One region of the Bacillus sp. Pc3 genome, then DNA from elsewhere that is predicted to be linked to it. Evidence: riboswitches for the same ligand, from Rfam matches in the RefSeq annotation. Region 1 holds a riboswitch; each other region holds the start of a gene.
What was found. A riboswitch is a leader RNA that binds a small molecule or an ion and turns the genes downstream of it on or off. The one in region 1 is predicted to bind thiamine pyrophosphate.
Positions count from the first base shown of each region.

Region 2: linked by a shared signal. The riboswitch ahead of SB24_RS02115 (acetylornithine deacetylase) and the one ahead of thiC (phosphomethylpyrimidine synthase ThiC) in region 1 are both predicted to bind thiamine pyrophosphate.
Region 3: linked by a shared signal. The riboswitch ahead of tenA (thiaminase II) and the one ahead of thiC (phosphomethylpyrimidine synthase ThiC) in region 1 are both predicted to bind thiamine pyrophosphate.
Region 4: linked by a shared signal. The riboswitch ahead of SB24_RS07010 (TIR domain-containing protein) and the one ahead of thiC (phosphomethylpyrimidine synthase ThiC) in region 1 are both predicted to bind thiamine pyrophosphate.

Region 1 is NZ_CP010406.1:1,200,917-1,206,297, forward strand. It holds gene SB24_RS05380 (FAD-binding oxidoreductase) at 1-900, shown strand, start outside; gene thiC (phosphomethylpyrimidine synthase ThiC) at 941-2,713, opposite strand; TPP riboswitch at 2,835-2,945, opposite strand; gene SB24_RS05390 (Type 1 glutamine amidotransferase-like domain-containing protein) at 2,995-3,693, opposite strand; gene SB24_RS05395 (Na+/H+ antiporter NhaC family protein) at 3,780-5,351, opposite strand.
Region 2 is NZ_CP010406.1:532,738-538,118, reverse strand. It holds gene spoIIGA (sigma-E processing peptidase SpoIIGA) at 1-224, shown strand, start outside; gene sigE (RNA polymerase sporulation sigma factor SigE) at 282-1,001, shown strand; gene sigG (RNA polymerase sporulation sigma factor SigG) at 1,142-1,924, shown strand; gene SB24_RS02120 (ABC transporter ATP-binding protein) at 2,053-2,850, shown strand; TPP riboswitch at 2,855-2,959, shown strand; gene SB24_RS02115 (acetylornithine deacetylase) at 3,036-4,316, shown strand; gene SB24_RS02110 (YlmC/YmxH family sporulation protein) at 4,377-4,628, shown strand; gene pgeF (peptidoglycan editing factor PgeF) at 4,783-5,381, shown strand, end outside.
Region 3 is NZ_CP010406.1:939,341-944,721, forward strand. It holds gene thiO (glycine oxidase ThiO) at 1-393, opposite strand, end outside; gene tenI (thiazole tautomerase TenI) at 377-994, opposite strand; gene tenA (thiaminase II) at 972-1,679, opposite strand; TPP riboswitch at 1,767-1,875, opposite strand; gene SB24_RS04045 (monovalent cation:proton antiporter family protein) at 1,929-3,773, opposite strand; gene prpE (bis(5'-nucleosyl)-tetraphosphatase PrpE) at 4,002-4,751, shown strand; gene SB24_RS04055 (RluA family pseudouridine synthase) at 4,785-5,381, opposite strand, start outside.
Region 4 is NZ_CP010406.1:1,521,325-1,526,705, reverse strand. It holds gene SB24_RS07030 (dihydrodipicolinate synthase family protein) at 1-628, shown strand, start outside; gene SB24_RS07025 (hypothetical protein) at 772-975, shown strand; gene SB24_RS07020 (Cfr family 23S rRNA (adenine(2503)-C(8))-methyltransferase) at 1,127-2,176, shown strand; gene SB24_RS07015 (hypothetical protein) at 2,286-2,666, shown strand; TPP riboswitch at 2,754-2,857, shown strand; gene SB24_RS07010 (TIR domain-containing protein) at 2,935-3,399, shown strand; gene SB24_RS07005 (thymidylate synthase) at 3,396-4,406, shown strand; gene SB24_RS07000 (class I SAM-dependent methyltransferase) at 4,403-5,161, shown strand; gene thiD (bifunctional hydroxymethylpyrimidine kinase/phosphomethylpyrimidine kinase) at 5,176-5,381, shown strand, end outside.

The DNA of each region.
Region 1 (5,381 bases):
CTCCAGCTCGAAATGATCATAGCGGACGAAAAAGCGGGTGCTGACTTGATCACAGTCAACCGCTCAAAGCACTCTGATCTATTTTGGGCATCTCAGGGCGGAGGGGGAGGCAACTTCGGCATTGTCACATCCATGATGTTTAAAGCCGTGCCGATCTCGTGCGTGTCTGTTTTTTCTGTCACTTGGGGCTGGGATGATTTTGAGGAAGTATTTAACACATGGCAGCGCTGGGCTCCATTTACAGACAACCGGCTTACCTCATCAATTCAGTTTTGGCCTAAGGAAGTAAACCGCATAGAAGCGCTCGGTCAATTTACCGGGACAAAGGATGAGCTGAAAGAACTGCTGGCTCCGTTAATGAAAGCGGGAAAACCGGCAAGCGGCATGGTCAAGACAGTGCCATTTATTAAAGCGGCAGCCTTTTTTAACAGCCCGGGAGGCAATCAGCCGCAAAAGATGAAGCGGTCAGGATCCTTTATTGAAAAACCATTATCAACACGCGCGATTTCCACTTTAAAGCGCTATTTAGAGCACGCTCCGAACGAAAACGCCAGTGTGTGGCAGCAATCTCTCGGCGGGGCGGCCGGACGGATCGCTCCTGACCAAACGGCATTCTACTATCGCAACGCAATCATTGCCCAAGAATATATTACAACTTGGACATCTGCTGAAGAAGAAAGACAAAATGTCCGCTGGATCGAAGGACTGAGAACGTCCCTATCAAGAGAAACGATGGGAGATTACGTGAATTGGCCTGATAGAGAAATCAGAAACTGGCTGCAAACGTATTACGGAGAAAATGTTCACCGCCTCCGTCAAGTCAAAACGAAATACGATCCGGAAAATATATTCCGCTTTGAACAGAGCATTCCGCCGCTTCGCCGTTCACCGTTTTTCTAAAAAAGATGAAGATGGGCAAACTCCATCTTCATCTTTTCTTTTATTGATATAAACGGCTTCCCTTCTCTGCAAACTCTTTTGCTTTTTCTTTCAGCCCTTCGTTGACGGCCTCGTCTTCAGTAAGTCCGTTTTCCTTCGCATAATCACGAATATCCTGAGAAATTCTCATACTGCAGAACTTCGGACCGCACATCGAACAGAAGTGAGCCGTTTTTGCGCCTTCAGCCGGCAGCGTTTCATCATGATATTCCATTGCTCTTTCAGGATCAAGCGACAAATGAAATTGATCACGCCACCGGAATTCAAACCGCGCCTTAGACAGAGCATCGTCACGGATCTGTGCACCCGGATGCCCTTTAGCAAGGTCTGCGGCATGTGCCGCGATTTTGTACGTGATGACACCTTCTCTTACATCATCACGATTCGGCAGCCCCAAATGCTCCTTCGGCGTGACATAGCAAAGCATCGCCGTCCCGTACCAGCCGATCATCGCCGCGCCGATTGCTGAAGTAATGTGGTCATAACCCGGAGCGATATCCGTCGTTAATGGTCCGAGCGTGTAAAAAGGCGCCTCTTTACAAATTTCCAGCTGCTTGTCCATGTTTTCCTTAATTTTATGCATCGGCACATGACCCGGTCCTTCGATCATCACTTGCACATCGTGCTTCCACGCAATCTCCGTCAATTCTCCGAGAGTTTCCAATTCCGCAAACTGCGCTTCATCATTGGCATCCGCAATCGAACCGGGGCGAAGCCCGTCACCAAGAGAAAAAGCGATATCATAGGTTTTCATAATTTCACAAATGTCTTCAAAATGCGTGTACAGAAAGCTTTCCTGATGATGAGCCAGGCACCATTGCGCCATAATTGCCCCGCCGCGGGATACGATTCCCGTCGTGCGTTTAGCCGTTAACGGGACGTAACGAAGCAGTACGCCGGCATGGATGGTGAAATAATCCACGCCCTGCTCCGCCTGCTCAATCAATGTGTCACGATAAATGTCCCACGTTAAATCCTCGGCAATGCCATTTACTTTTTCAAGCGCCTGATATATCGGCACCGTCCCCACAGGCACGGGGCAGTTGCGGATAATCCATTCACGCGTCGTATGAATGTCTTTTCCCGTGGATAAGTCCATCATCGTATCGGCGCCCCAGCGAATCGCCCACGTCATTTTTTCGACTTCTTCTTCGATAGAAGATGTAACAGCCGAGTTGCCGATATTGGCATTGATTTTCACATGAAAATTCCGGCCGATAATCATCGGCTCGCTTTCCGGGTGGTTGACGTTAGAAGGAATAATCGCCCGGCCGCTCGCCACCTCTTCCCTGACAAATTCGGGAGACACATGCTCACGTATTGCGATAAACTCCATTTCCGGCGTAATGATGCCTTTTCTCGCATAATGCAATTGTGTTACATTTTTCCCCGGCTTGGCCCGAAGCGGTTTCCGCTGTAGGCCGGGGTATTCGGCGGCACGGCCCTCTTTTTTATAGCCGTTGTCTTCAGGTCTCACGGTCCGGCCGTTATATTCTTCTACATCTCCGCGCCCGGTAATCCACTTTGTGCGGAGCGCCCCCAGCCCTTCATGAATATCAATCTGTACATCTGGGTCTGTATACGGCCCGCTCGTATCATAAACACGGACCGGCGCATTCTCCTCTTCCCCGAATGCCCCCGTAGTCGCACTCAGGCTGATTTCCCGCATCGGCACTCGTATATCGGGCGAAGAACCTTCTGCATAAACCTTTTTACTGCCGGAAAAACTCGACATAATGGAAATGTTCGCTTGCTGTACTGATTGATTTTGCATACAAATCTCTCCTTTATCATTTGAATAACAGAACCAAGCTCAGCACCAGCACAAAAAAACCGGGTTCAAAGAAGAACCCGGTTTTGCAGTCAGAAAGAAACTATTATTGTTTTCATCAACAATAATAAAACCTTTACTTCCCCACGCTGGTACGAACCAGATCAGGTCCAAAGGGTTAAGAAGCCGCCGCTTCTCTCTCAGCCCGCTCAGACGGGCACCCCCAGTAACTATTGATTTCGCTCTCATCGTAACATAAGTTGTGTACAAAAAAAAGCATATTATCAAAATTCAGATAACGGTAAGGTCATAAGCTCTGTTTCCCGAACGCCTTTTTCGGTATTAAAAACCCGATAACCCTTTGCGGTTTCCCGGGAGGAGACAGCCCGGAACAGCTGACCGTCTTTATAATGAAGCGCAGCGCCGTCATCAGCGGCATAGCCCTCCCTGAGTTTCTTTTCTGAAATCAGACGGTGATACACCGGCCGGCGCTCCGCTTCTCCGTCATAGTGCGGACAAAAGCTTCCCCGCAAAAATCCTAAAGCTCTTAACTCTCTCAAATCTCCAGCTGAATCCGTCACTCCTTCTTCATACCAGCAAATCGCCCCGGCGCTGAGACCCGCCAACATGATGCCGTTTTCCCAAGCCTCACGAAGAATAAGGTCAAGCCCCCACTCTTTCCATAAGACAAGCATATTGCGCGTATTTCCGCCGCCGACATATATAATATCTTTCTTCATGAGAAAGGATCTGAGATCAGAACCCGGCGGTTTAAACAGCGACAAGTGATCCGGCTCACACCGCAGCTTTTGAAAGGCCTGATAAAACCTGCCGATATAATTCTCCGAATCTCCGCTTGCCGTCGGCAAAAAACAAATTTTCGGCTTTGACCGCGCCGACTGCTCTAAAATATACTGATCCAGCACAAGATGATCCGGCTCCATGGAAAAGCCCCCGCCGCCCATTGCAATAATCTGCTTCAATGTCATCACCTCTTTTTTCCTCTAGTATAACAGCTCATAAAAAGGCGTTACCCCCCATTCCGGATACCGCCTTTAAAAAGTATTTGTTATCTGAAAAATGAAAACGCACCGTATAACACAACGGAGATCCCCGCGGCGATAAGCGCCGGAACAAGCTTCGAACGGGCATACTTCACAACATCGATCCCCAACACCGTACAGGTTGTCACCGTATTATCACTGAGAGGAGAAGCAAACGCTCCAAATGTTCCGCTCGCAAACACGGCCCCGATCGCTAATAATAAACTGGTATGTGACTGTACCGCCAGCGTTACGCCGAGCGGCATTAATAGCCCCCAAGTCCCCCAGGATGACCCGATAAAATAGGATATAACAGCCCCCAGTATAAAAAGAGACGGCGCAATAAACATATGAGGGATCCATGACGTTAAATGAGAAGTAACATATTTCGAGAATCCCAGATCTTCAGATACTGCTGTTACGGCCCAAATCAGCGATAACATAATAATAACGTTGACCAATTCGTTTCCGCCCTTAATAAAATGGGTAACAAGCTCGCCTGCATGAAAACGCTGAAACATAAAAAGAGCAAATGCTGCAATAACCGCTGCCAATAATGCGGTTAACATGACGCCAAGCATATCGCTTTTGATAAAAGCATTCAAAAACCCTTGTGCTTTTGAATGGCCGTCCCACCAGCTGAGAAAGAGTGTTAATAGCAAAAACAGCCCGATCGGAATGATTAAATTCCAAGGCCGAATCGGTGTTTCCTTAATATAAGCACGGTGCGCCGAATCCAGCTCCTCCTGCTGGTCAGCATGCTCATCACTTTCGAACATTCCCGTATGTCCATCGTGAATATCTGAGATCGTCCCTGTTTCCATGTTGAATGAACCTGAGCCTTTTGAAAGCAACACACCGCTGTTCCGCGGAATCGGTTCCGTATTTTTGTTATGTTTGCGAGCAGAAGTTTGTCCGCTCTTTTCTGTTTTTTCTAAGCTTTCGTCCGCTTTTTGTTTCTTAAAAAAGCAGTAATAAATTCCGACTACTATAATCACAATGGAGAAAAAATTGAAGGGAATACTTTTCACATACACCGTGTAAGCCGGCTGATCTATTCCTGACGTTTTAAGGGCCTGTCCGATAATGGAAACCATGTAGCCGACAAATGCCGTTGCTATCGGAATCAAGGCAATGACAGGGTTTGCCGTAAACTCAATGGCATACGCAATTTTCTGTTTCGACAGGTTCAGACGCTTGCTTAAAGCTTTCATGATCGGTGCAATTGTGACGATGCGAAAGTCCGGTTCACTGAACGTGCCAAATGTCGACAGCCATGCAAGCAGCATCGCACCTTTTTTGGTTTTAACTTTTTTACTGATCAAATGGACGAATCCTTTTATCCCGCCGGTCAGCTTTATAATCCCTACAAGGCCGGCATATGAATATAGAAACACAATGATTCTAATATTATTGGTGACGACAATGTTGCTGATTACATATTGAACCATATGTTCAATCCCGCCAAGCAAGCTGGGATGCAAAAGATAGCTTCCGACCAGCAAACCGACAAACAGACCGGACTGCACTTGCTTTGTAATGATTGAAATAGGAATGACCAGAATAAATGGGATAAGACAAGCCCAAGTCCCTTCCATAAAAAACACCTCTTTCAAAGAACTTCTTGT
Region 2 (5,381 bases), 670 kb from region 1:
CGGATAAGCTGAGGCTGATTCCATACAGGGGCGTCGGCCAGGACAATCAATTTTTAATCTGTTTAAAGCCGGATTACGTCACGATTTTAACAAAAGACGAAATGATCGCTTGTGAAAAATGCCTGATCGGCATCAGCACGAAACCATTATCTGCGGACGGTGAATTTGACGGAATCGTTCATCCGAAGATGCTGACAGGGAAGGCTGTAAAACATGTTTCCTGACGAAAAGTCTGTTATTCATCATACTCAAAACGCGTTGTATTTAGAAGGGGGAGGAAGATGAAAAAACTTAAGCTGCGTCTGACATATTTGTGGTATAAATGGCTGATGAAACTCGGACTGAAAAGCGATGAAGTGTATTACATAGGAGGAAGCGAGGCGCTGCCGCCGCCTTTGTCTAAAGAAGAGGAGCAGGTGCTCTTATTAAAGCTGCCGAGCGGGGATCAGGCGGCGCGGGCCATTCTGATTGAGAGAAACTTACGTCTTGTCGTTTACATTGCCCGCAAATTCGAAAATACCGGCATCAATATCGAGGACTTAATCAGCATCGGCACCATCGGTTTGATCAAAGCGGTAAACACTTTTAATCCGGAAAAGAAAATCAAACTCGCCACCTACGCGTCGCGATGTATCGAAAACGAAATTTTAATGTACTTGCGCCGAAACAATAAAATCCGTTCAGAGGTGTCCTTTGATGAACCGCTGAATATTGATTGGGACGGAAACGAGCTGCTGCTTTCGGATGTGCTCGGCACAGATGATGATATTATTACAAAAGACATTGAAGCCAATGTGGATAAAAAACTTTTGAAAAAAGCGCTTGAGCAATTAAACGAAAGAGAAAAGCAGATTATGGAACTGCGTTTCGGGCTTGTCGGAGAAGAAGAAAAAACACAAAAAGATGTAGCCGACATGATGGGGATTTCACAATCTTATATCTCCCGGCTCGAAAAGCGGATTATCAAAAGACTGAGAAAAGAGTTTAACAAAATGGTGTAAAATTTTTTCCATCTGACAGCCCTTACTGCTGCAAGGATTGCCGCAGCCGGATGTTTATTTCTGTAAAATGGCGGTGCATATTTTTCCCACCCGAGGAGATACTTAACGTTGTACAGCAGCTCCTAGTGGGAGGGAAAAACGTGTCAAGAAATAAAGTCGAAATTTGCGGGGTGGATACCTCCAAATTACCGGTGCTCAAGAATGAAGAGATGAGAAAGCTGTTTAGGCAATTACAGGATGAGGGCGATGATTCAGCGAGGGAAAAGCTTGTAAACGGCAATCTGCGCCTTGTCTTAAGCGTCATTCAGAGGTTTAACAACAGAGGAGAGTATGTTGATGACTTATTTCAGGTCGGCTGCATCGGACTAATGAAATCCATTGATAATTTTGACCTAAGCCATAATGTTAAGTTTTCAACATACGCTGTACCGATGATCATCGGAGAAATCCGCAGATATTTGCGGGATAACAATCCGATCCGCGTCTCGAGGTCGCTTCGCGATATCGCATATAAAGCGCTTCAAGTAAGAGAGCGGTTAATCAGTGAGACAAGCAGGGAGCCGACAGCAGAGGAAATCGCTAAAGTTCTTGAAGTGCCCCATGAAGAAATTGTGTTTGCCCTTGACGCCATCCAGGATCCGGTTTCACTGTTTGAGCCGATTTATAATGACGGCGGCGATCCGATTTACGTGATGGACCAGATCAGCGATGAGCGCAATAAGGATACACAATGGATTGAGGAGCTGGCTCTGAAAGAAGGCATGAGAAGACTGAACGAACGGGAAAAAATGATTTTGCGAAAGCGCTTTTTCCAAGGGAAAACCCAAATGGAAGTCGCTGAAGAAATCGGCATATCCCAAGCTCAGGTCTCAAGGCTTGAAAAGGCAGCCATTAAACAAATGAATAAGAATATCCATCAATAACGGAAAAAGCCTTTAAACCTTGTTTAAAGGCTTTTTTCATGCGATGGTTTACGTTTGCAAAAAAGTGATGTATTCTAATGTGTAAAAGTTTTTGGAAAATTTAAATAAAGTAAACGGGGGAAACTGCAATGATTTTACAGCTGGACAGTGTGTCATTAAAAAGAAACGGGAAATGGATTTTGAAAGATATCAACTGGCGCGTCGAGAAAAACGAAAATTGGGTGCTGTACGGATTAAACGGAGCCGGAAAAACGGCTTTGCTGAATATGTTATGCTCTTATTACTTCCCCACTTCAGGAGAGATGCAGGTGCTCGGCCATCAATTCGGCAAAACAGAGCTCGGTGACAGGCTCAGGAGGAAAATCGGCCTTGTTTCAGCAGGTCTTCAGCACAAATTATATGCCGCGGACTCCGCTTTTGAAATCGCCCTCAGCGGCGCGTACGCTTCAATCGGGCTGTACGAAACTCCGAGTGAGCAGGTAAGGGAAAAAGCGATCGGTCTTCTGAAGGATTTGGGCGCCATCAGTTACGCCGACAGACGGTATGAAACATTATCACAAGGGGAAAGACAAAGAGCGCTGATTGCGCGGGCGCTTATGGCTGATCCGGAACTGCTGATTTTGGACGAACCCGTGACGGGTCTTGATTTTATGGCAAGGGAGCAGCTGCTGGACACGATTACGTCGATCGCCGAAAAAGAAAATGCGCCGTCCATCCTTTATGTCACCCATCACGCTGAAGAAATTCTGCCGGTATTTGATCAGGCGCTGCTTTTAAAACAGGGCGAGGTGTTCGCCTCCGGGAAAATCAGGGACATGCTTTCTGACGAGCGGCTTACAGCGTTTTTCGATACGCCTGTCAATGTCTTATGGAACAATGGCCGCCCGTTTTTAACACGTGCAAAAGAGGCATCATCCGTAAAATAACATAAATTCACCCTGGGGGTGCTGCCATGCGGCTGAGAGAGACGTTGTCTCAACCCTTAACGGACCTGATCCGGATCATGCCGGCGGAGGGAAGCGGTGAAAAAAGCGGAGGAAGATCCGTTTTTCACCCGTTTCATTTCATGAATGAAACGGGTTTTTTGATACAGCCAAAGGGGAGATTTCCAATGCATCAGATTGATATGCTGTTACACCAGGCGGAAAAACGGCGGAATGACTTCATACATATTGCTGAAAGGTTGATAGCCTTTCCGATTCCGGCCCCGCCAGCAAGAAATACGGCAGAAGCCCAAAAGTGGGTGGCCGGCTTTTTAAAAGAAACGGGCTTCTCGGTCGATATGTGGGATGTGTATCCGGAAGATCCGAATGTAGTCGGTGTTTTAAAAGGGACAGATTCAAGCAGGCATCAAAGCCTGATTTTAAACGGACACATTGATGTGGCAGAAGCCGGGGGCGAAGACTGGCACTCTGACCCGTTTCAGCCGATCGTAAAAGACGGCATGCTGATCGGAAGGGGCGCCGCTGATATGAAAGGGGGTTTGGCGTGTGTTCTTTTCTCTCTGAAGCTGATCCATGATGCCGGCATTGAGCTTCCGGGCGACCTCATTGTACAGTCTGTAATCGGAGAAGAAGTCGGTGAGGCGGGGACGCTGGAATGCTGCAACCGCGGCTATCACGCGGATTTTGCGGTTGTTGCGGATACGAGCAGCCTGCATATTCAAGGGCAGGGCGGTGTCATCACCGGCTGGATAGAATTGAAAAGCAAACAAACATTTCATGACGGCATGAGGCGCAATATGATTCATGCGGGCGGAGGCACATTCGGAGCGAGCGCCATCGAAAAAATGGCAAAAATCATCACTGCCTTGGGAGAGCTGGAGCGCCACTGGGCGGTAACGAAAAGCTATCCCGGCTTTGCGCCCGGCACCAATACGATCAACCCCGCCGTCATTGAAGGCGGAAGACACGCAGCGTTTGTCGCCGATGAATGCCGGTTATGGATCACCGTCCACTTTTATCCGAACGAAACGTACGAACAAGCAGCCGCAGAAATCGAAGACTATATTAATCGTGTCGCTGACAGTGATCTGTGGCTCAAAGAAAACAGGCCGGTGTTCAAATGGGGAGGATCTTCGATGATTGAAGACAGAGGAGAGGTGTTCCCGGCGCTGGAAATCGATTCGGACCATCCGGCAGTTTCTGTCTTGGCTGCATCACACTCAGCCGTCAGAAAACAGGAGCCCGTCATTGATGTTTCCCAAACCGTAACTGACGGAGGGTGGCTTTATCATGCCGGGATTCCGAGCGTCATATACGGTCCCGGCGATTTAAAAAACGCCCACTCCGTAAACGAGGAAGTGTCCGTTGATGAGCTTATGGACTATACGAAAATTATGCTGAGATTTATCCTCGGCTGGTGCAGCCGCAAAAAAGATTGCCCGATGTGACAAGGTTCAGCCCGGCCGTTCATATAATAGGAAAAAGAACGGGCAAAGGGCGTGATACGGATGATCAGCATATCTGAATTTCAAATAAAAGATGTGGTAAACGTGTCGAACGGAAAAAAACTCGGAAGCATCGGTGATATTGATATTAACGTGACAACGGGAAAAATTCAGGCGATTATTTTAGGCGGCAGCGGAAAAGTTCTCGGTTTTTTCGGAAAAGAAGAGGAAATGATCATTCCTTGGCGAAATATAGTTAAAATTGGGGAAGATGTCATCTTAGTGCGTGTAAACGAACCAAAGGGGGGAGCGTAATCCTCCCTTTACTTGTAAAAAGCCGGAAATCTCAATGTTTCCGGCACATTTATTTATCTCATTTTTCAATCAGCCGCTAAACGTATGCTTAAAATTGTGTTAAAATGAGTGGGAAATTACGCTTTTTTAATGTTTGTCGAAAGGTTGGATCTCCATGAATACATATCACCCGTTTAGTCTTACCACCCCCTCGGCACTCATGATAGAAGACTGGAACTGTGTGAATCAGCTTAACACAAAGGTCATCGCCGGATTCACGACGAAAAACGGCGGGGTCAGCAATCCTCCGTATGAGTCATTAAATACCGGATTGCACGTCCGAGACGAAGCTCATGATGTTGTGACAAACCGTGAAGTCATAGCGTCCTTATGCGGTACTGATCTGGATTCCTGGGTGTTCGCCGACCAGACACATGAAAACCGCGTCCGGCGCGTGACAGCCGGGGATAAAGGAAAAGGGGCGAGAGACTATTCTTCCGCATTCCGCGGGACGGACGGGCTCTACACGAAAGATGCGAATCTTTTTTTGGCCCTTTGTTTTGCGGACTGTGTGCCCTTGTATTTTTATGACCCGGTGAAATCCATTATCGGCGCTGCCCATGCCGGATGGAAGGGGACGGTCAAACAAATCGGACGCATCATGACGGAACGCTGGGTAAACGAAGAAGGCTCCCGTTTAACAGATATTCAGGCTGTCATCGGTCCGTCCATCAGCGCGGGAAGCTATACAGTCGACGACCGCGTCATCAATGA
Region 3 (5,381 bases), 260 kb from region 1:
GTAAGGCTCTTTTTCAAGGGCATCTTCCGCTGAAAGCCAGGTGACGGAAGGTAGATCATCCATCTTCCGCAGACGGGCGATATCTTCTTCGGTATACGCCAGTTTAAGCATTCCGCCGTTATGGCGCCTGATGTCAATGCCGCAAGCTTCCTCAAGCTCTTGCCCCGCCGCTTCATACAGCCTTTGACTGTGCATGGCAAAATCAAAAAACGCATCCCGGTTTTCACATTCCGCATGAGCGCCCAGCATTCCCGCGGCAGCGCTTGTCGTTTTTCGGCCGACTTCTCCGGCTTCAAGCAAGACAACGTTCTGCTGCGTCTTCGCCAGCTCATAAGAAATGGCGCACCCGATAATTCCGCCGCCGATCACCGCCGTATCATAGTGCTTCTTCATAATCGGCCTCCCTTACCGCGCGTGCATACCGTTTTGCCGCCTCCTCAGGATTTTCAGCTGAGAAAATGCCTGACATGACGGCAATTCCGTCCGGCTTCGCCTGCTTTGTGTGTCCGATCGTCTGCAGTGTCATTCCGCCGATTGCGATGACGGGGATGGAAAGCGTGCGTTTGATCTCTGAAAGCAGGCTGATGCCTCTTGCTTCAAGTCCTTGTTTACATTCGGTTTCAAATACATGGCCGAACACCACATAATCCGCATCTTCCTTTTCAGCTTGGATGGCTTCTTTCAGCGAATGAACCGAACGTCCGATATGAAGATGGGGAAATCTGCTTCGCACCTGCTTTACGGAAAAGCTGCGGGACGGAAGCTGAACACGGTGTATATTGGCAAAAAGCGCGATATCCGCCCTGTCATTGATGATCAATTTGTCCTTATCCGCACCGCCCTTTTTCAAAAGGGACAAAAGCTGCATGATCTCTCCCGCTGTTTTATCCCGCTCACGGATATGGATAAAGCTTACTTCGCGCTGAATCGAAAGAATATCCTCGGCCAGCTCGGCAACGGGTTTGCGATTATCAGTTACCGCGTGCAGCTCCAAAAGATTCCACCTCTTTTCCGCCCTTCTCGGACCAGCCTTCTTTTTGATAGGCCATTCCCCAAAATTGATATTCATAATAGCTTGAAATCACAAAATTCTCTTTCATTTTCGCGCGGATGTCCTCTGTGCTGTTTTCAGCAATCTCGTCAAAACGGCTGATCTGTTCTTCGACTTGCTGTCTGAACCAGTCTCCGCCGTATGTACCGATCCATTTTTCATAAATCGGATGCTCCGGTTTGCACTCCTTTAAGTGTTCGCCGACTTCATAATAAAGCCAATAACAGGGCAGAAGCGCAGCTAATATTTCTCCAAAATTGCCGCTCATCACCGATCTGTACATATGAGACGTATAAGAATAGGCGGTCGGTGCCGGTTTAAATGCCGCACGCTCTTCTTCCGTAATCCCTATAAGCTCCGTAAACTCGCGGTGCAGCGCCATTTCCGCTTCATATGTCCCTTGAGCGTGGCCCGCCATCCTGCCCGTCGTAAACAAGTCTTCGGCATATGCGGCGCCGAACGCCTGAACTTTTGCAAAATGCGTCAAATAGTAGGAATCTTGCAGCACGTAATAGCTGAAACGGTCTATCGGCAGGCTTCCGTCACCGATTCCCGTTACAAACGGATGAACAAAACTTCCGTCCCACCATTCGGCAGCCGCCAGTCTGCATTCTTCAGAAAATGTCATCATGTCTTCCCCCCTGTTAAAATAAAAAAACCACTTTCCCGCATCGGAAAAGTGGTTTGGAATTTAAATGGATAAAAGGAACCCCAAAAAAATACCGCTCCACTTCCCTACGCAGGTCTGAACCTGTTCAAGTTATGAGGGTCTAAAAGTCTCACTTTTATCTCAGCCCTTATGAAGGACACCCCTAGTGGTCATACGATTATTGATTTATTTGTTATGCCTTCTATATTATCACGAATTGCAATTTGGTCAAGCTTCAAGGATTTTTCTCAGTTCCGACACGTAGTTGCGCGAGCCCGTGACGATGAGACGGTCTCCTGTTTTCAGCCGCGTGTCTCCGTGCGGAACGATGCTGTCCACACCTCTGAAAATCCGGACGAAAATCACATCGCCCATCAGCGGAAATTCTCGCAGAATGATGCCGTTATACGCCGGGTTTTCCAGATTGATCTGATATAACGAAGACTCCTCATTCGTCAGGAGGCTCATCACGCCCGGCGCCTCAATTAATGCGCGCAAGAGCGTCTTTGTAGACAGAAGGATAGAAAAAATACTGATGCCCTCTTCTTTCAGTTTTGTTTCATGCTCAACCGAGCCGACGCTTGCGATGATACGCTCAGTCCCTTTCTCTTTCGCTATTAAGGCGATTTCAGCGTTCACATCTTCATTTCCCGTCGCCACGACAAGAATATCCGTTTTGAAAATACCGTGCGACTCAAGCGTTCCGGGCTCGTAATCAGAAATCGTGTCAACCGAAAAAACGGATTCCGCAAGCGTTTCCCCGGCATTTTCCTGATACACATGGACGACCCGTACTTCATATTCCTCCTCAGGCAATTCCAGCGTAACCGGAAGCGTCATTTGGTTGGCGCCGATAAATGTAATGCGCTTTTTTTCCTGCGGCGCACTTTGCCGTTTGTATAATTTCTTAAAGCCGATCGGCGTGATGATGCTGGCAATAACCGCAACTAAAGTCAGCGCGCCGGACATATTGGCGCTGATAATGTGGAGCCTTTCTCCGATCGTAGCCGCCGCGATAACAAGCGACAGCGTGGACGTCAGCAAAAAGCCCGAAGCAAACACGGTTCTATTGTCATACCATTTCTTTAAATAAAACACCGGGAACATCTTGCTGATAAACAGCGCAAGCAGAAGCAGCGGAATCATCGTTAACGTTTTCGGATCTTGGAAGAGCGTCCAAATGTCCAATTTCACCCCGACCATGACGAAAAAGATCGGAATTAAAAACCCGTAGCCGAAGGAATCCAGCTGTTCCACCATTTCTTTATTCGGAGACAGAAGCGATACCAGAACGCCTGCCAAAAACGCGCCGAGAATATTTTCCGCCCCGAGAGATTCCGATAAAGCGACAAGCACGATAATCAGTGTGAAAATGGCTCTCGTGCCGATCTGCACGGTGCCTTTAGACATCGACTGCACAAATGAACGGTGTTTAAAGATCCTGCCGAAGAAATACAGCACGACCCCCGCGGCAAAGAGAATCAACAGAAGCCACATATTTCCGCTGTCTTCTCCGTAAAGAGAAGAGAAGAAAGCGAGCAGAATCATCGTAGCCAAGTCCGCGATAACGGCGACAAGCAGGATGATCTGGCCGATATTGGAGTTCATAATCCGTTCTTCCTTTAAAGTCGGGACCACCACACCGAGTGATATCGTCGAAATAATAAGCGTCATTAAAAATGCGTTTTGAATAAAACCGGCTAATACAAAGGCATAGGACAGCAGCAATGATAAAATAAAGATGCCGAAAAAGATAATCAGTGCGGCAGAAAACGTGTTGGGCGCTTCCTTGCCGTTCGGAAGGAATTGTTTTTTCTTCCCTTTCTCAAATGAAGAAAAATCAATTTCCAAGCCGCTTAAAAACATTAAAAAGATAAAGCCGAGAACAGACAGCGTCTCCAGCCACGTGTCTCCCTGAACGACAAGATTCAGGCCGCTTTTTCCGATAATAAGCCCCATGATGATCTCCGCGACGACGACGGGGATGCTGAGCTTAAACCGATGTAAAAGGAGCGGCGTCAAAAAAGCGACGATCAGAACGACGACTAAAGATGCGACTGATGTGTGTTCCATTCGTAAATACCTCCTTAAAACAAGGGTTATAAAAGCCCGCTTTAAGCGGGCGAAACCTTACTTTTTTTTAAAAACATAACGCATATTCTAACAAGGCTGAACGCGAAAAAAAAGTGATAAGGCTTTATTTCTTCAATTCTTTTTTTAATTTGTGCAAAAACAGCGTAATTAGGTATAGGAATTAGCCCCATAATAAATAAAAAACCGTTAATAAGGAGGCTGACACGAATGGCTTACGACATCATCAGCGATATACACGGATGTTATGACGAAATGATCGCGTTAATGCAAAAGCTCGGATATGAAGTGAAAGACGGAACGCCCGTTCACTCTGAAGGCAGGACGCTTGTCTTTGCGGGGGATTTAACGGACAGAGGCCCAAAATCCGTAGAAGTGATGCGTTTTGTGGCAAAAGCATATGAAAAAGGAGCCGTCCGTTATGTCCCGGGAAATCATTGCAACAAACTGTATCGTTACTTAAAAGGAAACCCCGTAAAAGTGATGCACGGACTGGAAACGACGGCAGCCGAACTGAAAGAGCTGTCTCCCGCCGACAGAACGGAAGTCTCCAGACAATTCATCCGCTTATATGAGTCAGCGCCGCTTTATGACATTTTACATAAGGGCGATCTCGTCGTCGCTCACGCCGGCATAAAAGCTGACGATATCGGTAAATACTCGCGTAAGGTAAAAGAATTTGTTCTGTACGGCGATATCACGGGTGAAACGTATCCCGACGGCAGACCCGTCAGAAGAGACTGGGCCGCCGCTTATGAAGGCAAGGCATGGATTGTTTACGGCCATACCCCGGTAAAACGCCCCCGGATCGTCAACCGTACAATCAACATTGATACAGGATGCGTCTTCGGCAATCAACTGACAGGCTTTCGCTTTCCAGAGCATGAAACCGTCTCTGTGGAAAGCTCAATGCCCTATGATGCCTCACGATTTCGCGAGGATCACGGAAGGCAGGCATAAAAAAAAGCCCGAAACCGGTAAACGGTTCGGGCTTTACACGTGTTCAATTAATGTTTTCATATCGTCAGGCACCGGGGCCTGAAAAACGAGCGTTTCTCCGGTCATGGGGTGTACGAATGAAAGCCGCTCACTGTGAAGAGCCTGCCGGGCAATTCCCTCATTTTTTCCGCCGTACAGTGTATCACCGACTAACGGATGGCCGAGGTAGCTCATGTGCACCCGGATTTGATGCGTCCGCCCCGTTTCCAGCCGCAGGGCTGCAAGCGTAAACGCATGTCCCGCTTTTTCCGTTTGAAAATGCGTCACCGCTCGTTGTCCCTCCGGCGTTACCATCCGCTCAATAATACTGTCGTGTTTTCTTCCGATGGGCGCGTCCACCGTTCCTTCCTTCTGAGGCATGATCCCGTGTACGACAGCGAGATACCGCCTGCTGACAAGCCCCTTCTTCTGCGCTGCCGACAAAAGAGAATGGGAAAGCCGATGTTTGGCGATCAGCATCGCCCCCGATGTATCCCTGTCAAGGCGGGTGACAAGATGAACCGTTGATTGTACGCCGCTTTTTCGGTAGTGGCTGATCACTCCGTTAGCGATGCTTTCCGACGGGTGTTCTCTTGATGGAATTGAGGAGAC
Region 4 (5,381 bases), 320 kb from region 1:
TCAGATCATTGAGTATGTTCATCAGCGAAAATTTGAAGATGTTGAACTGATGTTCGGTGTTTCAGCCGTAAGAACCATTGATGCCGTCAAACTGATGAAACACATCGAGAAAACCAATATTGATTCTGTACTGATTGGTTTTCCTCCTTATATAAGACCGACACAGCAGCAAGCCGTTTATTACGTTGACGAACTTCTCAGTCATACCTCTAAAGAGGCTGTGCTTTATAATAACCCCGGCCGGACCGGTTTTAATCTGAGTGAGAAAGCGCTTAAAGACTTAATAAGCCGGCATCCCGGGATAAAGGGGCTGAAAGAAGGAGGAGACGTTCTGCGTCATAAACAAACAGAGTTCCCTGATCACTTTATTTTGTTTGCGGCAGGAGACGTTGAATTTCCGAAGATGCTGAGTAACGGGTGTAACGGCCTGTCAAGCATGGCCGGAAATGTCTATCCTGAAGAAATCAGAGAAAGCTTCAGCAGCTTATCAGAAAATAAACCGATTAATCTGGATCGAATAAACGATCTGATTGCTGAAGTGACAAATCATCATACTGTCATGAATATAAAAAATCACTATAGGAAGATTGGGATTCAAGCAGGCAGCTGCCGGTCACCCATTATATAAGAAATGTTCCGTCGCGGATAAGTGAAAAATGTGATCAGCGCGCTTTCTGTACTTGGATTAGGCTTAATAAGCAAGTTGTATAATACTGTCATTAGCGGGGGCGTAAGCATTTGTTTAGCTTTACATAAGGGAAACCTTATGATATGGTGATTATTGCTAATATTGACAAGAAAGAGGTGAAAGCGATGATAACGATTTATGGAATTTTGTATGGTAAAAATGCAAAAATTGGAAACATCTTGGCGGACAAAGGGAGCAGTCTGTCCTTTTTTAAGCCAAATCACCATACAAAAACAGTTATCGGTGCTTTTTCTCTATGTCAAATAAACGATAATCCAATGACATAATGTCCTTGTTTATTTGTGCATGATGTTATTTAAGCGTAACACCGATAATTGTGTCGGTGTTTTTTTGTGCCTGATTTTAAAAAAAGGTTAGATTGATAACTCCCTTCTATTTACTCAAACAAACAAGAGTATTATGGAAGGATGAGAAAACATGCAACAAAAAAACAAGTATATAAGAATCCAAGAGTTCCTGAAGCAAAATAAATTTCCTGATTTTAGAATGAATCAAATCAAAAATGCTGTATTCCAAGGGAGAATAAATCATTTCAATGAAATAACGGTTCTTCCTAAATCCTTGAGAAAATTGTTAATAGAGGAGTTCGGAGAGTCAATTATAAATATTGCTCCTTTAAAAGTGCAGCATTCTGAGCAAGTTACAAAAGTCTTATTTGAAATTTCAGGAGACGAAAAAATAGAAACGGTTAATATGAAATATAAAGCCGGTTGGGAGTCATTTTGTATATCCTCGCAGTGCGGCTGTCATTTTGGCTGTACATTTTGTGCAACAGGAGATATTGGTTTAAAACGCAATTTAACGTCAGATGAAATGACTGACCAAATTTTGTACTTTCACTTAAAAGGACATTCAATTGACAGTATTTCTTTTATGGGAATGGGAGAAGCATTAGCGAATGTACAAGTTTTTGATGCTTTACATGTGCTTACAAATCCGGAGTTGTTTGCTTTAAGCCCTCGCAGGTTATCTATTTCGACCATAGGTATTATTCCGGGCATTAAAAAAATCACTCAGGATTATCCGCAGGTCAACCTGACGTTTTCATTACATTCTCCTTTTAATGAACAGCGAAGCAAGTTAATGCCGATTAATGAACGCTACCCGTTATTGGAGGTAATGGACACATTAGATGAGCATATACGTGTGACCTCAAGAAAAGTTTATATTGCTTATATTATGCTGCCGGGAGTTAATGATTCTATTGATCATGCGAATGAAGTAGTAAATCTTTTAAGAAGCAGATATAAGAGAGGGAACTTGTTCCATGTAAACATCATTAGATATAACCCGACTGTTAGTTCACCTATGAGATTTGAAGAAGTAAATGAGAAACAAGTTGTAAATTTCTATAAAAAATTAAAGTCAGCAGGAATTAACGTGACCGTCAGAAGTCAATTTGGCATTGATATAGATGCTGCTTGCGGACAATTATATGGAAATTATCAAAAAAATAAGAACCAATAAATCAGGTGCAGAACTCGGTTTGACTTCATATTATTTCATTTGATAACATAAAATGGTTATTGTGGTTGAAAAAAAGATACCCGTTTTTATAAAAAAAGGAGTCATAACGTTGCTGAAAAGGTTTTTTCTTGTTTTTCTTACGCTGATGATGTCTATATTTGCTGTATTCGCGGCTGCTGAAGAGTCTCCCGGCGATCGTGTCATTTCTTTTGACGAGCCTATGATTTTATTGATCTCACTCGGAATCATCTTATGTTTGTTCATTCCGCCATTCGTCATGTCCTTTTTTGGCAGTTTGGTTGTGAGAATCATATCCGGAGTCTATCAATGTTTTATCGTCCTCACGTTTGCGGGCCTCATTCCGATTGGATTTCTGATTCCCAATGGCTTTTTGACAATTCTTGCTGCCGTACTGGGGACTTTGGTCAGTTCAGCGAGTGTTGCCGTGACCTTATTCGTTGGCAGGAAAAAAGAGGCCGGAAGGTTTTAAAACTAGTGGGTAAGCTGCAATATTGAAGGGAAAGTCATTGTTTGACTATTTATATGGAATAGCATAGAATTAAAGTAAATATTTATAAAAAGTCACTAGGGGAGCTTTAATAGCTGAGAAGAGACAATACGTCCTGACCCTTTGAACCTGATTTGGTTAATACCAGCGTAGGGAAGTGAAAAATTAGAGAGATTCTTTATCTTATCTATATTTAAGCCACTTTCCATAGAGGAAAGTGGCTTTATTTATTTTGAAAGGGTGATATGAAGTGGCGACTAAAAAAGTTTTTCTGGCAGGGCCTTTTAAAAGTTTAGTAGATGAGAAAACTGGATTGATGAGTACGTATGAGAGGGGAAAGCTGGAATCATTAATTTCCTTTTTTGAGAATGAAGGATGGCTGGTTCATAATGCTCATAAGCGGGAAGGGTGGGGGAAAGATTTCATGACACCCCTTCAATGCACTAAAATTGATTTTGATGAAATAAGTACTTGCGACCTTTTTGCAGCATTTCCCGGATCACCCGCTTCTCCTGGAACACATATAGAAATTGGATGGGCTTCCGCCTTGAAAAAAAAGATCGTGCTATTTCTAGAAAAGGACAAGGATTATGCTTTCTTAATTCAAGGGTTACATGCAGTGGCGGATGTTGAGTACATCAGCTATAAAGATACAGATGATTTAATAGAGAACATTAAAAATACCTTTGCAGCATATAAGGCGGAATCTCAATGAGAAAGAGAACTTTTCATGAAGCATATACGGAAACGCTGTATGACATCTATCACAACCCTGAATTTTTCAATTCACCGCGCGGACAAAAAAGCAGAGAACAATTGAACTACCATCTGACTTTGGAAAATCCAATAGAACGTGTTACTTATTTATCCTCAAGAAAAACCAATATCGTGTTTAATTTTGCTGAAGTGCTATGGTATTTATCGGGGAGTAACGACTTAGATTTTATCAGTTATTACAATAAAAAAATGCCCTCATATTCAATGAATAAAAAAACATTAACAGGCACTGCGTACGGGCCTAAAATATTTGAATTCGGAAATGCAAAACTAAATCAATGGAATAGAATAAAAAATCTTTTGACACAAGAAGATATTGATTCAAAAAGGGCATTTATTCAAATATTCGATGCTTCGGAACTCTTCGTTTTAGAAAATATAGATGTTTCCTGCACAATCGGTTTGCAGTTTTTTGTGAGGGAAGGCGAATTATACATGTCTTCTGTCATGCGTGCAAATGATGCTTTTCGCGGGATGATCAGTGATCTTTTCTCATTTACCTTCATGCAGGAATTAATGGCCAGAGAACTGCGTGTAGAAGTCGGAGAATATTTTCATAATGCGGGATCAATCCATATTTATGATTCAGATCATGAATGGGCGAAAACGGTGCTTGAAGAAGCTGAAAATTACCATGATATTCCGGAATTTGAATTCCCGAAAATGCCTGAGGGAAATAACTGGCCGTCCATTGAAACAGTCTTAAAGTACGAAGAATTACTTAGGAAAGATCAAATTTCTATGACTAAAAACGATATTGAAATGCTTGATTTACCTGATTACTGGAAACAGATTCTTTTCCTTTTCAGTATATACCAGCATATTGCATATAAACGTGATATGGATCATTCTCTATTTCAAAGTTTACTTCCTGTATATCAATTTTTCGTCAGGAATAAGTGGCTTCATTATTTCTCAACTGAGCAAAAGGAGGAAATTCAATGAAAACTTCATGGAAAGAAGACAGTGTTGCTGGTAAATTCGATGCTTATAACGACGTTTTAGAACAAACGTTAGGTTTTGAGTTTGTTTTTCGTACTTTTGATAAAGCGGAGATTAAAAAGGTGCTCGATTTCGGATGCGGTCCAGGAAAGGTAGCTTATAGGCTGGCTGACAGAATAGGCTGCAATGTGATCGCAGTCGATGAATCAAGGAAGATGTTAGATATAGCAAAGGCAAAAAGACAACATCCTCATGTGGACTATCATTTAATTGAACACGATAATCTTTCCTTCTTACCAGATCACTCAGTTGATGCTGCAATGGCCTGTTATGTTTTTATTAATACGGATAGTGACCAGCGTATCAAAGGTATCATAGATGAAATTTTTCGTGTGTTAAAACCAGGAGCTTCATTTGTCATACTCGATACGAATCCTGATTCAACCGGAATTGAATTTTCAACCTTCCGCAATGGAATACCGGGGAAAGAATATTCTTACGGAGAAGAAAGAAATGAATGGCTCCATGTTCCCGGACAAGCAGATTTAATTTTAAATGATTTTCATTGGCCGAAATCAATGTATTATAAACTATTAACTCTTGCAGGTTTTGAAAATGTAACTTTATCAGAACCAACGTTAAACGATATTGACCAAGAGCATGTAAAAGCCATAGAGAAAGAGTTTCAATTTAATAATTGGAAATGTGAAAAGGAATATCCGCCTTTTGTCATTTTTAAAGCAGTGAAACCTGCCTGAAGGAGGAGTGTAAGTTGACGGATATTTATAAAGCGCTTTCGATTGCTGGGACTGATCCTTCCGGAGGGGCGGGAATTCACGCGGATTTAAAAACATTTCAGGAACAAAAGGTATATGGAATGGCAGTTATTACATCAGTTGTTGCACAAAATACACTTGGTGTGAAAAGTTTTGAGGAGATGTCTCTTCAGAATATATCTCAGCAAATAGACTGTGTCAT